Regions from separate parts of the Halomonas sp. Cn5-12 genome, predicted to be linked through region 2. Evidence: predicted binding sites of a transcription regulator. Region 2 holds the regulator's gene; each other region holds the start of a gene.

Region 1 (4,651 bases), on a different contig from region 2:
GGTAACATCTTCAAGGTGAATGTACGCCCAGGCGACCAAGTGGCCGAAGGCGATGTGGTGATTATCCTGGAAGCCATGAAGATGGAAACCGAAGTGCGTGCCAGCAGTGCCGGTACGGTATCGAAAGTCAACGTCAGCGAAGGCGATAGCGTCGCTGTTGGCGATGCACTGATTGAGCTTTAAGGGCAACTCGGGAATGGATAAATTAATTACCTTATGGGAAGGCTCCGGGCTCTATAATCTGGAGCTGGGCCAAGCGGTTATGATCCTGGTAGGGCTTGGGTTGCTCTACCTGGCGATCTACAAGAAGTTTGAGCCCCTGCTGCTGGTGCCAATCGGGTTTGGCGGTATTCTTGCCAATATTCCTGAGGCAGGCTTGGCGATTTCAGCGCTGGATCAAGCGATTGAAGTCGCCAAGCCCGCCGTGCTGCAGCAAATGGCTACAGCGTTGGGCGCGACGCTAGATCCGCTGACTGGGGTAGAGGGTTGGCGCGAGACGCTGAAAGCGATTGCCCATGATTCGGCGGCGCCGGATCAGCTGCGCGCCGCGAAAGATATTGCAGTGAGCGTCGGCTACAGCGACGGCATGCTGTATAACTTCTACAAGGTTGCCATTGGTTCTGGTATCGCGCCGCTACTGATCTTCATGGGCGTAGGGGCGATGACCGATTTTGGCCCGCTGCTGGCCAATCCGCGTACGCTGTTTTTAGGGGCGGCGGCGCAGTTCGGTATCTTTGCCACGCTGTTTGGGGCGGTGCTGCTGACCTCCATGGGCATCATGGATTTCTCGCTCAATCAGGCGGCAGCGATTGGTATTATCGGCGGGGCAGATGGCCCGACCTCTATCTATGTGTCCAGCGTACTTGCGCCGGAGCTGCTGGGGGCGATTGCCGTGGCGGCCTATGCCTATATGGCGCTGGTGCCATTGATCCAACCGCCGATCATGCGTCTGCTGACCACTGAAAAAGAGCGCAAGATCACCATGACGCAGCTGCGTCCGGTCTCCAAGCTCGAAAAAGTGGTCTTCCCGCTGATGCTGTTGATCGCTGTGGCGCTGTTTCTACCGGACGCGGCACCTCTGCTAGGCATGTTCTGCTTTGGTAACCTGATGCGCGAGTGCGGTGTGGTTGAGCGCCTTTCCGATACCGCGCAAAACGCGCTGATCAATATCGTGACGATCATCCTCGGGCTCTCTGTGGGCTCGAAACTGATGGCCGATAGCTTCCTGGCGTTTGAAACCCTGGGTATTCTGGGACTGGGGATCGTAGCCTTCGGCATCGGCACCGCCGCTGGCGTATTGATGGCCAAGCTGATGAACCTAGTCAGCAAAATGCCCATCAACCCGCTGATTGGCGCGGCGGGTGTGTCTGCCGTGCCGATGGCGGCGCGTGTGGCGAATAAGGTGGGTCTGGAAGCGAACCCGCATAACTTCCTACTGATGCACGCCATGGGGCCGAACGTTGCTGGGGTCATTGGTTCGGCAGTGGCTGCCGGTGTGATGATCAAGTACCTGGGCTAAGCGGCTAGTTAGACAGCACGTCTGCCGCTATAGAACGCGGCTTACCGAGCAAGCGCTCGTGTAAGCCGCGTTTTTTTATGTTCGCTGTAGCTCAATGGATGTTTTAAGGCGGTTTTCCAGTCCGCTGATATCCAGCTCGACATCGCGTGGCCAGCCAATGGTTAAGCTCACTCCGTTGCCATCGTACTCCGCCTGTTGCACGGGCAGTGCCTGCTCGTCGCACCAAGCGCGGGCTTGCGCTTCGTGGGCGAAGCGGACCTTTAATAAATAGCTATCCCGCTCGACGACTTCCCGGGTGGGCAGCGTTTCCAGCCCGGCATTGACCGCCTGCGCATAAGCGCGTGCCAAACCTCCGGTACCTAACTTGGTGCCGCCAAAGTAGCGAATCACCACGCAACCAATTTCGCCAATCTGGCTGCCCTGCAACGCCTGGAACATCGGACGGCCTGCGGTTCCGCCGGGCTCGCCGTCGTCGGAAAAGCCAATATGCGTTTGCTCTCCAGGAGGTCCGGCGATAAACGCAGTGCAGTGATGGCTGGCATTCGGGTGGGCAGCTTTGGCCGCTTGAAGCAGCGCGTCGAAGGCGTCGGTGGTAGGAGCGTGGCACACCCAGGCCAAGAACTGACTCTTTTCAACGTCAATCTCGGCGGTGTGCCATGTCTCAGGGGCTAAATCAGGGACTCGATAGCGCAAATAGTACTCCCAGCAGGGTGGATAACGTTAATGGTGCCGGGTTTCCGTTGCGTGGTGGGCTACGCCCATTACCATGCCCAGCACCTGGATATCACAATTATGCAGGAAGACTTCGGACATCGCTGCATCTTCGGGCCATAAATGAATGCCTAAACGGCTGATAGAGAGCTGCTTCAGCGCCACTTCCCGCTGGTTAATCGTTGCTACGACGGTTTCTTGATGAGCGTCGTGCTGGTGGCGATGAATGATGATGACATCGCCGTCGAAGAGGTTGCAGTCGCGCATGCGATCGCCGCGAATACGCAGGGCGTAGGTGTTGCGACGTGTGACGCGAGGGGGTGTGCACGCTTGGCGCGCATGTGATGAGGCGCTGCGAGACGCTAGTGGGGTAGGCGTCGATGGCGCTACCGGTTGAGACAGCGTCTGAGAGGGTACGTAAGAAGGTACGTGAGACGTTACCTGAGGGGATAGGCAAATCGTCATAGTGTGTTCTCCCATGCAGCGCCCGTTGCCAAGGCGTTTGATTGAGTCGATAGCTGTAGTTTTATTCTGTGGTGTCTATTTATACAGTTGTTACAGTATAAGCCTGTTTTTGCATACAGTGCTAGTGCTGTCTCACACCTGGGTTTCTTACGCGGAAATTGAGACAGGTCACGCTGCGACCCAAGACCGCAGAGCGTGACTGGCGAGAAAGGGCCTTTCCGTGTAGAGTTCGACCCAAAATCAACGTGCCTGGAGTGTCTTTTGAGCCTGTGCCTGCAAGCCCGACAATTGGCCTGTGAACGCGACGACCGTTGGCTGTTTGAAGGGCTCGATCTCGATATCCAAAGCGGTGAGATCGTGCGCATTGAAGGCCCCAACGGCAGCGGCAAGACAACGCTGCTGAAAATACTCTCCGGGCAATTAACCGATTACCGTGGCGAGCTTTACTGGAATGGCGAACCCATGCGCCAAGCCCGTGAACATTTTCTCGCCAATTTACTCTATTTAGGTCATGCCCCAGGCGTGAAAGCAGGCCTGTCACCGCTGGAAAATCTAGCTTGGTATCAGGCGCTTAGCGGAGAAAAGGGCAGCGAGCCTGCACGTGAGGCAGCGTTGGCTGCCGTTGGGTTGGCGGGGTTTGAAGATGTTCCTGCCGGCCAGCTTTCCGCCGGGCAGCAGCGGCGCGTGGCGCTGGCACGCCTGACCCTGACCCAGCGGGCGCTGTGGGTGCTCGACGAGCCTTTCACCGCGATTGATCGCCAAGGGGTGGCGGCGTTAGAGGCGCAGCTGGTGGCGCATGCGCAGTCTGGCGGCTGCGTTCTGGTCACTACTCACCACGCGTTGACCGAGTCACCTGTGCTTAGGCGCATTCAGCTGGGGTAAGAAGGAGACAGCGTTGCAACGTTCACACGCTCAACTGAGCACCCCAGAGGTGGCTATCCATGCTCCCCAGGGCGGTCTGCTGGTGGCCATAAAGGCAACCCTCAAACGCGACCTCACCCTGATGCTGCGCCGTCGTGGCGAAGTGCTCAATCCGCTGGTGTTCTTTGCGCTGGTGATTACCCTGTTTCCCATTGGTATTTCACCGGATCCAGAGCTGTTGGCAAGCATTGCGCCAGGGCTTTTATGGGTGGCCGCACTGCTCGCGGCACTGCTTTCGCTGGATAGCCTGTTTCGCAGCGACTACGACGATGGCAGCCTGGAACAACTATTACTGGCACCCCAGCCGCTGGCGGCGCTGGGGTTGGCAAAAGTGGCGGTACATTGGTTGCTGACGGGGCTGCCGCTGGCACTGATGGCACCGCTGCTGGGCATCATGCTGTCGCTTCCAGCGGGAAGCTACGCCGTGCTAGCGCTGTCGTTGGCACTCGGTACGGCCAGCTTGAGCTTAATTGGGGCGATCGGAGCGGCGCTAACAGTAGGGCTGGCCCGTGGCGGTGTGCTGCTCTCGCTGCTGGTGCTGCCGCTCTATATACCAGTACTAATTTTCGGCGCAGGTGCCGTACAAGCCGCTATTTTTGGCGAGGGTATTGCCGCGCATCTGGCGATTTTAGGCGCACTGTTAGCGCTGGCGCTGATGTTGGCTCCCTGGGCCATTGCGGCATCGCTGCGCATCAGCATTAACGGTTAGAGGACGGGAACACCATGTGGGCCTTTATCAACAAACTAAGATCACCCAAGTGGTTCTATGCCATTAGCGCCAAGCTGCAGCCACTTTTTTGGGTGGCGGCGACGCTACTGCTGCTGGTAGGCACCGTCTGGGGGTTGGCCTTTGCGCCTGCGGACTATCAACAGGGCAATAGTTTTCGCATCATTTATGTCCACGTACCCGCCGCATTCCTAGCCCAATCCATCTTTGTCTCCATGGCGGTCTCCGGGCTGGTATTCATGGTCTGGAAGATCAAAGTGGCGGATATGGTCGCCACCGTGATGGCCCCGCTGGGTGCCGCGATGACC
Region 2 (4,651 bases):
CACCCCGCTAGGATTGCGCTAGCTTACATGCCCTTGGGAGCAAAAATTCCAGGGGCATTACGCCAGTAGCCTTTGTAGTCCATACCAAAACCAAACACGTAACGGTCGGCCACTTCTAGGCTGCAGTAATCTGCTTTTAATCCCGGAACGGCTTTGCGGTCGTGCTGCTTGTCGACCAACACTGCGGTAGTCACACTGGCCGCCTGGGCTTCTTTGCAGTATTTCAGAATGGCCGCTAGGGTTGCGCCTTCATCGAGGATGTCGTCAACAATCACTACATGTCGGCCCGCCATGGGAATTTCAGGCGATACGCGCCAGAAAAGCTCACCGCCGCGCAGCTCGTTGCGGTAACGGGTCGCATGTAAATAGTCCACTTCCAGCGGAAAACCAAGACGCGTCAGCAGATGCCCCGTGGTAATGAGCCCGCCATTCATAACGCAGTAAAACACCGGTAGCTTGTCGCCCAAGTCTCGCGTGATCTCTTCCGCCATGCGATCCAACGCTCGCTCAACCTGCTCTTGTGAAATCAGGCAGTCGGCGTTATCCATCAACTCACGCATAGAATCTAACGATTCAAGCGCTTCTTTATCCAACTTGGACATGCTACTTCTCCAAAAACATCTAATAAGAAAACGGTATAAAAATGGAATTAATTCGCTAGCGCTTCGAGCTTGGCATGCGTGCGGCGCCAACGGCCGAGTGCAGCCAGTGCATCCAGTTCAGGCCTAGCACGACCGTAACGCAGCTTGGCAGGCCGTTTATTCAGCACCCCTTGGCAGGCCCCTAGTACCTCAATGGCTGCCGCTCGGTCATTGCAGATCAGCAACATATCGCAGCCAGCGGCCAGCGCCGCTTTGGCACGCTCAGCCGGGCCGCCTGCCTCATGCGCCCCCGTCATGCTTAAATCATCGGAAAAAATACACCCTTTGAACCCCAATGATTCACGCAGCATGCCTAACCAGTTGGGTGAGAACCCTGCAGGGCGAGTATCAAACGCTGAATAAGTCACGTGGGCAGGCATGACACCGTTCAACACACCCGCTAACTCGCGAAACGGCACGAGGTCTCGGGCTTTCAGCTCGGCCAGGGGTCGCTCATCCACTGGCAGCGCAATATGGGAATCCGCCGCCACTCCGCCATGGCCAGGAAAATGCTTACCAACTGCCGCCATGCCAGCTTCATGCAAGCCTTCGATAAAGGCGCGCCCTAGTTGGGCGACATGCTCTGGATCGCTGCTGAAACTACGGTCGCCAATGACGCTGGAGATACCGCTCTCAACATCCAACACTGGCGCAAAACTCATATCCAACCCACAGGCGGCCATTTCCATCCCCAGCAGCCAGCCTGTGTCTTTGGCTAAGGTGAGCCCTGCTACTGGGTCGCTGGCATACAGATCGCCAATTCGCGCCATGGCGGGCAGCTTGGTCACCCCTTTTTTGATCCGCTGGACTCGACCGCCCTCTTGGTCAATACCTAGCAGTAGATCACCACGCACACGACGAATACTGCTGCAGAGCTGCCGCACTTGGTACGCATCTTCGACATTACGGGCGAATAGGATAACGCCGCCCACCGCAGGGTCTTTTAGCAATGTCTTTTCAGCGTTGGATAACTGTGGCCCTTCTAGGTCAAGCATGACCGGGCCAATGGGTTGCGTCATGGGGAGGATCCGACAAAAAGGGCGCCATTTTAGACTAACCGCTTAGCGTGTCAAAATTCTGGCAGGACGCCCGGAAGTGGGCTTAATGCAACCAAACCGGCGTACCGGGTTGGGCGTGTGCAAACAGGTAGTGTAAATCGTGATTTCGCAGGCGGATGCAGCCGTGAGAGGCAGCCACACCCATCGGTTGGTCTTCAGGCGTGCCGTGCAAATAAATGTAGCGCCGCTGGGAGTCCACGTCAGCGCCGCGGTTAACGCCGCGCTCCAGCCCGCAGAGCCACATAATGCGCGTTAGAATCCAGTCTCGCTCAGGGTAATTGGTCGCCAATTCAGGCGAAAATACTTCGCCAGTCCATCGGCGACCACGAAATACCGCATTATCAGGCAAGCCCTTGCCGATAGACGCACGGACATAGTGCCAGCCCAGCGGTGTTTGGCCGCTACCCTCTTGCTGCCCTACGCCAGCAACCCCAGTGGAGATCGTGCACTCATAGTTCACTTCCTTTCCCTGCCACCAGCGCAACCGCTGCCGCTGGGTGTCAATCTCCACCCAACCAGATTGGGAAGGCGGTAATTCAGCTAGCCTGGGCGTTGCCATGGTTTCCCTCTTCAACCGCAGCCGGTAGCGGCGCGTTCATCGCAGCAACAACGACTGGACGTAGCCGCCGCACAAGGTCACGCACCGTCACCTGCTCTTGATAATCCTTTGCAGCAATATCACGCAGGGCATCCAGTCCTGAGAGCGTAAATATCACTGTGCCTAGCATAAAGTGTAGCCGCCAAAAGCGCTCGGCGTCCGGCAGCTCAGGCGTGGCTTTACGCACCAGCTCGGTAAAACGGGTAAATACATCGCCATACTGCTGCTGAATATAGCGACGCAGATGCCCTTGCGCCTGACTGTAGGCTAACCCTAGTAGCCGCATAAATACCTTTAGGCTATTACGTTCGGCGGGCACTGCCAGTACCGTAGTGGCCATGGTCTCTAACAGCACTTCTAGAGGAATAGGCTGGCCTTGATAGTGAGCTTCTAGCTCGTCCAGTGCGGTGTGAAAACGCTCTGAAAATGGATCGAGATAGCGGGAAAACACCGCTTGAATTAGCGCTTTTTTGGAACCAAAGTGGTAGTTCACGGCCGCCAAATTAACCCGGGCCTTGCTGGTGATATTACGCAGCGACGTCTCGGCAAAGCCTCGCTCTGCAAACAGTACCTCTGCAGTATCTAAAATACGCGTTACCGTATCCGATTGGGCCATAGCGCCCTCCAAAAAACAGGTGTTTTAAACATAGCTGAATACTATGTCATAACCCCTGCTGGCTCAATCTCTTATCCAAAGGGTAGTAAGCGTTAACTAAACACTTAACGACTGTCTCGGTTGGGTGTAACTCGTCATGTACTGGACAGAGCAACATACTGTATACTTAAACACATACTGATTAAGCCGACATGTAGCTACTGTCTTTTCACTGTTTTGGAGTTTGGTATGTCGCGTCCACTCACAGCACGTCAGCAGCACGTATTTGATTTTATTGTTAAGACCATGGGTGAGCTTGGCTACCCCCCTACCCGCGCCGAAATTGCCAAAGCGCTGGGATTCCGCTCGCCTAACGCAGCAGAAGAGCATTTGCGTGCGCTCGAGCGCAAAGGCGCTATTCGTATAATTCGCAATACATCACGAGGCATCCGCTTACCTAACCAGGAGCCGCAGGAGCTTACTGAAACGCCAGCGGCTGCAGCACCTGCTACTAATGAGCCGCTGCCCAATGGGCTTCCTGTGATTGGTGAGGTCGCCGCTGGCAGCCCTATCCTTGCGGCTGAACATATTGACCGTTACTGCCCGCTGCCCGCTGAGTACTTCACGCCTAAAGCAGATTACCTGCTACGGGTGCGCGGCCTATCCATGAAAGATGTAGGCATTCTTGAAGGCGACCTTCTGGCCGTGCATCGCACTGACCGCGTTCGCGATGGGCAAATTGTCGTGGCACGATTAGAAGACGAAGTAACGGTCAAGCGTTTTAAACGCCAAGGGCATCAAGTAACACTGATTGCCGAGAACGCAGATTTCGCACCAATTGAGATCGACCTACGCACTCAGCAGCTTGATATTGAAGGCGTGGGTGTTGGTGTTATTCGCGGTGGTAATGGGCAAGCGCTTGGCTAGTTGCCCAACCTGTAAGGCAGGCTACTGCAAGTCGATATAGCGGTGGTCATTAAAGGTGGCCACCCAGCTTGGGTGGTACACTAGTAAAATACTCAGCAGCATACCGGTTATAAATGCCTCTGACGGCATCAGTAACGGTAAAAAGCGGGCATACTCTTGGGCGAGATAGACGGCCTCGGGATCAGTGCCCGCTACGATAATCAGCGCAACAGCAGATAGCCCTCCCCCTAAGGTCGCCAAGGCCGTTCCAAAAAAGCCACAAGCAAATAAAAACACCATCAAATTATCAGGCAACCGACGGTCAACGATTCGCCATACAAAACCGGTCACGGTCGCAGGCACAATACCTGTCACCAGCATATTTGCCCCCATTAGCGACCAATCGTTTCTGCCAATAGCCACCATGGCGACATTAATCATCACATTGCTGATCAACGCCAGCGGCATTTTAAAGACTAGCGTCATCAGCACCGTAAACACCAAGTGAAGCGTTAACCAGTCCACCGCTTGCGCACGCAATTGCCACATCAACATGATGGCCAACGTAGCTGCCATCCAGCGGTGCTGAAGCGCTGTATCCTCAAGCAGTGGCCGCCAGGGGCGCAGGCATAAGCACCAGACGATGACACCCAACGATAAAAGCCACGTCATCACGAGTGCCCACGGTGCCAATACGCTTTGTGCAAACGACATAGCGCCCCCTTCTGCCGATTAGCTAAAAACGACCGTTTTGTTGCCGTGAATTAGCACGCGATCTTCTAGGTGCCAACGCAGCCCCCGCGCCAATACCGCTTTTTCCACATCGCGACCAAAACGTACCAAATCAGTAGGC
Region 3 (4,651 bases), on a different contig from region 2:
GTTTTTGGGGGCACCTTACGGGCTAGATACCACAGTTGCAGATGGCTCAGGTACCCGAGGTGCTTTGTTCTCCATCAAGCCCGCGTCTCCATTGGAAACTTCGGTGGCGATACGCGCTATTGCTGTTTCCATGTTAACCGCTGCTCAGTTCAACGTTAGTTACCTCGCCATAGGCAACTGGAGAGCTTTATGAAATTGACGATACACCTATCGCCCGTTGTGCGTGATAACGCCACGACTGTCAGCGTCAACAACACCACATTAACGGTTGATGGCATCGACTATGACCTCCGCGAATTGCCCGATGGTGCCACAGCGATTCACCCTGCACTGGGCAAGGTAACCCGCCAAGGCAGCGAATACGCGTGCACGATCACGTTAGGGCATGCGCCTACGGCACCGCATGCAACGCGTTTTCCTGAGCCAATCCTGCTAGAAAATCACAGTGGAACTGTCGACCTGCCCTTGCATGATGCACTGCCTACCGCCGAAGAGGAGCCAAACGCATGAGCTGGTTAAATGATGCGAACGTGATCTTGCCCAAAAGCGAAACGGAGCAGCTAGAGCGTTGGCGGGAGAGTGCATTCATCACGCCACGGCAGGCGCGTCTTGTGCTGGCCAAGCATGGCCTGCTGACTGGCGTTGCCGATGCCATCGCAGCGATTGAAGACGAGCAGCAGCGGCAGGTGGCTGAGATCGAGTGGGAGTATGCCACCACGATTGAGCGCTCAGCGCCGTGGGTGAATGTGCTGTATGGGTCGTTGGGGTTATCGCAGGAGGGGGTGGACGAGCTGTTTAGAGAGGCGGCGTTGCTTTAGGGCAACAAAACGCAACAGCACACGGACCGAGATAGATCGGTTTTGTGTTCGATCCAGCGCGCCCCCCCCTTTGGGGGCGTTTTAGCCAGACTTTGAGGATTTAAAAAAATTTAAGGTTGCAGAAAATGCTTGCTTTAAGCGGCTGTATAAATGAGACAAAGGATGAGAAAGCTCTTGTTGAGATATTTCCACTAATTCCCTAAGAAGCTGCTTGTGCTTGATTGTGTCTTCTTCTGCTAACTCTTCACTCGAAAGCTCAGGAAGTAAATGTGAATCGTCATAAAGGTAAGCTTCAATTTTATTGATGGCTTTGTCGCTAAGGAAGATAAAGTGGCTGTCGGTGGTTTTCTCAATGTCTTCTTTTGCTGATTGTGATTCCTTTAAGAGCTTGGGTAGGGTACTGTCGTAGTCGCCGTTATTCTGAGAGTCGTACATTGCCTTAAAACTCTCAGAGTATCTTATTGATTTCTTTATACCGCTAATTACTTCTGCATAAGCTGAAGCCTTTCTATCCCAAGCCCTTTCGTCACGGTACCTCCGCGATGCGAATATAGTAGTCAAAAAAGAGGATAAAAAGGCAGCAATTATTGCCGCGACTATAGACCACATGCTTGCTTCTCTCTCGGCTATAATAAATATTTAAGATGTCGCATTAGGAAGCTCATCCCACCTCGTAGTATACCTAGGCGTTCGGTTCTCGCAACGCAACTCCCAAGCATTTACCTTCCTCGGCATACCCAGCCGCACCGTATTTTTTCCATGTTCCCGATTTAGCTTATCAAGCGTGGCCATCAGCTTTTCATTGCGTTCTCGCTTCTCATTGCTCTGATGTTCACCCAGTAGCCCAAGCTGCTCATTGTGGTGATCGCACAGATCCAAAAGCATGACGCCGCATTTTTGATACCAGATCCCGCTTTTGAATATCTGCTCCAGTCCGGCCATCGCAGCGCGTATCAAGTCGCGGCTATCGCACGTGGCATAGGGCAGGGGAATGACGATGCTCTTGCTATAACTGGGTAGGTCCTGCCTGAAACGATTCGTGCGCACGAAAACCATAATGGCTTGGGCAAGCCCCTGTTGCTTGCGTAGCTTCTCGCCAGCGCGGCTGGTGTGGGTGCGTACGGCTTCGCGCAAGTCCGTTTTGTTCTGAGTGAGGCGCCCAAAGGATCGGCTGACCATGATCTGCTTTTTAGGCTGGGTCATATCATCCAGTGGAATGCAGTCTTCACCACGTAGCTCGTAGACGATGCGCTCCATCACCACCGAGAAGTGCTTGCGTAGGTGCTTGGGACTGGCCTCTCTGAGTTGCCAGGCCGTCTCTATACCGAGTGTGCGCAAACGTGCAGCACTTCGACCGGCCACGCCCCAGATCTCTGTCACCGGCAACTGCTGCAGAAATGCTCGGGTGTTGTCGCTGCCTGGCTCCATCATCATCACGCCATCAAAGCAGGCCTCTTTTTTGGCACGATGGTTAGCGATCTTCGCCAACGTTTTGGACGTGCTGAGGCCTACACTAACGGGTATGCCGGTATCACGACGCACCTGGTAGCGCATTGCCTGGCAGCGCTCGATCAGAGTTTCAGTAGGGAAGCCTTCAAAGGAAAGGAATGACTCATCGATGGAGTACACGTCAACGTGGGGCGTGTGTTGGCTAAGCACATCGGTGACGCGTCTGCTCATATCGCCATAGAGCGCGTAGTTTGAGCTCAGCAGGATGCACTGGCGGCGTATGTGCGGTTCGATCTGGTGGGCAGGAGCGCCCATGGCCACGCCCAGTTGCTTGATCTCTTGCGAGCGCGCCACCACGCAACCATCGTTATTCGACAGTACGCCGACCGGTCGACCTTCAAGCTTAGGGTTAAAGACTCGCTCACAGCTTACGTAGAAGTTGTTGCAATCGACTAAGGCGATCATACGGTGAAGCCTGGGGCCAAAGCGTGAATGTTATGGGTGACAACGCCCCACACTTGGCATTCCCGGCCTTCGAGCGGTATCGGCCGAAACTCAGGGTTAGCCGCAAACAAGTAGTGGCGGTTGCCCATTACGCTGTAGCGCTTGCAGGTCAGCTCACCGTCTACGCTCATGATGACGATATGACCTGGCTTGGGCTCTATCGAGCGATCGACAATCAGCAGGTCGCCGTCATAGATACCCACGCCTTCCATGCTGGTGCCTTTGGTGCGTAGGAAATAGGTAGCGCTGGGGTGCTGAATCAAATGCTCTACTAGATCCAGCTCGCCTTCCAAATAGTCATCGGCAGGACTAGGAAACCCGGTGCGCACTTCACCCGCAGCGAGTGGCAGCTTTACCGGTGGGGCAGTAGTGTCAACGCGGCCCATGATGGTCAGGTGAATGCTCATGCCATCGATTCCTCAGGATTCCAGCGCAGGCGTACATGCTCGGCTGTATCGTCGAGAGGGATCATCGTCACGTTCTCGACGGTGCTTAGGTCTGCCAGCAGCTGTGCCCAATCTTCCGCAGTGTCGTCGGGCTGACGTTGGATCTCAACACAGTGCTTTGACTGAGCGGCAGGGCTGCCGATCTTGCGCTTCACGCGCTCGACCAGGGCTTGGTACGTTTTCTCTGACATAAGCGCCTCCTTAAATAGCTGGTGTTATATACAGTATTTAGGTGCGAGTATAGCCAGTGACGTTATCGAACGCTAGTGGGAAGGTATCAGGGAGCAGGCTGTAAAAGCTGACTAAAAAACTGACCACGCTATGCCTAAACAGGCCATTCTCAGACGACAGGCACAAAAAAAGCACCCGTAGGTGCTTGATTTGCATAGTAAGGTGGTGGAGGCGGCGGGAATTGAACCCGCGTCCGCCAGCACGCGCCCATTGGCTCTACATGCTTAGATTCCGTCATTTGCTTTAGCGCGACTGACTCCGACGGTCAGGATTCAGCCACGCGAGCCTTCTAAAGTTTAACGGTTGACGAGAAGACACCGCCAACCGCGGTCCTATCAGCTTTAGCTCATATCCCCGCAGTGATGAATAGGCACATCACCTTGGGGCCAGACAAGAAGCTAGCAGGGTTTAAGCTGCCAGCGCGCCTTGAGCGTAGTTTTCGTCGTTTGCGACTATTTTTCGTGATGTGGTATTTACGAGATACATCACGCTCTCGGCATGCACCGCAGGGTTTGTCACCGGCGTCGAAACCATGTCGCCCCCTTAGTCAGAGCCGTATTCTAACGTGCTCATCGCTAATTGACCAGTTATGCCTTGTTATGTTCCCGCATAATTCGACCTTTTTGGCGATTCCAGTCGCGGTCCTTCTCAGTGGCCCGCTTATCATGGAGTTTCTTACCGGTTACCAGCGCCAGCTCGCACTTCACTTTGTTGCGCTTCCAGTAGAGCTTGAGCGGCACACAGGTGTGGCCCTTGTCCTGGGTGACCGAAAAGATTTTGGCGATCTCTTTACGGTGAAGCAGCAGCTTACGAGTTCGCGTGGGATCAGCAATTTCATGGGTGCTGGCCGTATTCAGCGGCATAATATGGCTGCCCAGCAGGAACGCTTCGCCGTTGCGAATTAAAATGTAGGTGTCGGTGAGCTGCGCTTTACCAGCACGCAGGCTTTTCACTTCCCAGCCAGCCAGCGCTAAACCCGCTTCGAAGGTTTCGTCGATATGGTACTCAAATCGTGCCTTCTTGTTCTGGGCAATGACACTGCTGCCGGGGCCCTTGCTGTTACCTTTCTTAGTGGCCATGGAACCTCATCGTTGATCTGTCAGTAGCATCCCCCTTCGTTATGTGGGGAGGCGTGATACCATTCAAGGTCTGAAAAAATGTTTCCCATGATACGCTTTGGGCACTGTGAAGTCAGCGGAGAGG

Evidence for each region. Region 2 encodes LexA, which represses DNA repair genes until DNA is damaged. Its sites were predicted from a motif close to TACTGTNTANNTANACAGTA; they were not measured.
Region 1: a site for LexA is predicted at 2,765-2,784, ahead of L1249_RS14655 (LexA family protein). Genes of this name have one in related genera too.
Region 3: a site for LexA is predicted at 3,425-3,444, ahead of L1249_RS11045 (DUF1654 domain-containing protein). Genes of this name have one in related genera too.

Annotation. Positions count from the first base shown of each region.
Region 1 covers NZ_JAKGAY010000033.1:23,344-27,994, reverse strand. The annotation lists gene oadA (sodium-extruding oxaloacetate decarboxylase subunit alpha) at 1-183, shown strand, start outside; gene L1249_RS14665 (sodium ion-translocating decarboxylase subunit beta) at 197-1,519, shown strand; gene L1249_RS14660 (IMPACT family protein) at 1,595-2,212, opposite strand; gene L1249_RS14655 (LexA family protein) at 2,240-2,695, opposite strand; gene ccmA (cytochrome c biogenesis heme-transporting ATPase CcmA) at 2,957-3,577, shown strand; gene ccmB (heme exporter protein CcmB) at 3,591-4,325, shown strand; gene L1249_RS14640 (heme ABC transporter permease) at 4,340-4,651, shown strand, end outside.
Region 2 covers NZ_JAKGAY010000001.1:38,093-42,743, forward strand. The annotation lists gene ppsR (posphoenolpyruvate synthetase regulatory kinase/phosphorylase PpsR) at 1-11, shown strand, start outside; gene L1249_RS00155 (hypoxanthine-guanine phosphoribosyltransferase) at 24-602, opposite strand; gene nagZ (beta-N-acetylhexosaminidase) at 650-1,660, opposite strand; gene L1249_RS00165 (L,D-transpeptidase) at 1,743-2,258, opposite strand; gene L1249_RS00170 (TetR/AcrR family transcriptional regulator) at 2,236-2,913, opposite strand; gene lexA (transcriptional repressor LexA) at 3,142-3,819, shown strand; gene L1249_RS00180 (energy-coupling factor ABC transporter permease) at 3,841-4,512, opposite strand; gene purU (formyltetrahydrofolate deformylase) at 4,531-4,651, opposite strand, start outside.
Region 3 covers NZ_JAKGAY010000018.1:11,838-16,488, forward strand. The annotation lists gene L1249_RS11015 (hypothetical protein) at 1-193, shown strand, start outside; gene L1249_RS11020 (hypothetical protein) at 190-510, shown strand; gene L1249_RS11025 (hypothetical protein) at 507-818, shown strand; gene L1249_RS11030 (hypothetical protein) at 900-1,427, opposite strand; gene L1249_RS11035 (Y-family DNA polymerase) at 1,458-2,732, opposite strand; gene L1249_RS11040 (LexA family protein) at 2,729-3,178, opposite strand; gene L1249_RS11045 (DUF1654 domain-containing protein) at 3,175-3,408, opposite strand; RNA gene ssrA (transfer-messenger RNA) at 3,612-3,991, opposite strand; gene smpB (SsrA-binding protein SmpB) at 4,036-4,527, opposite strand.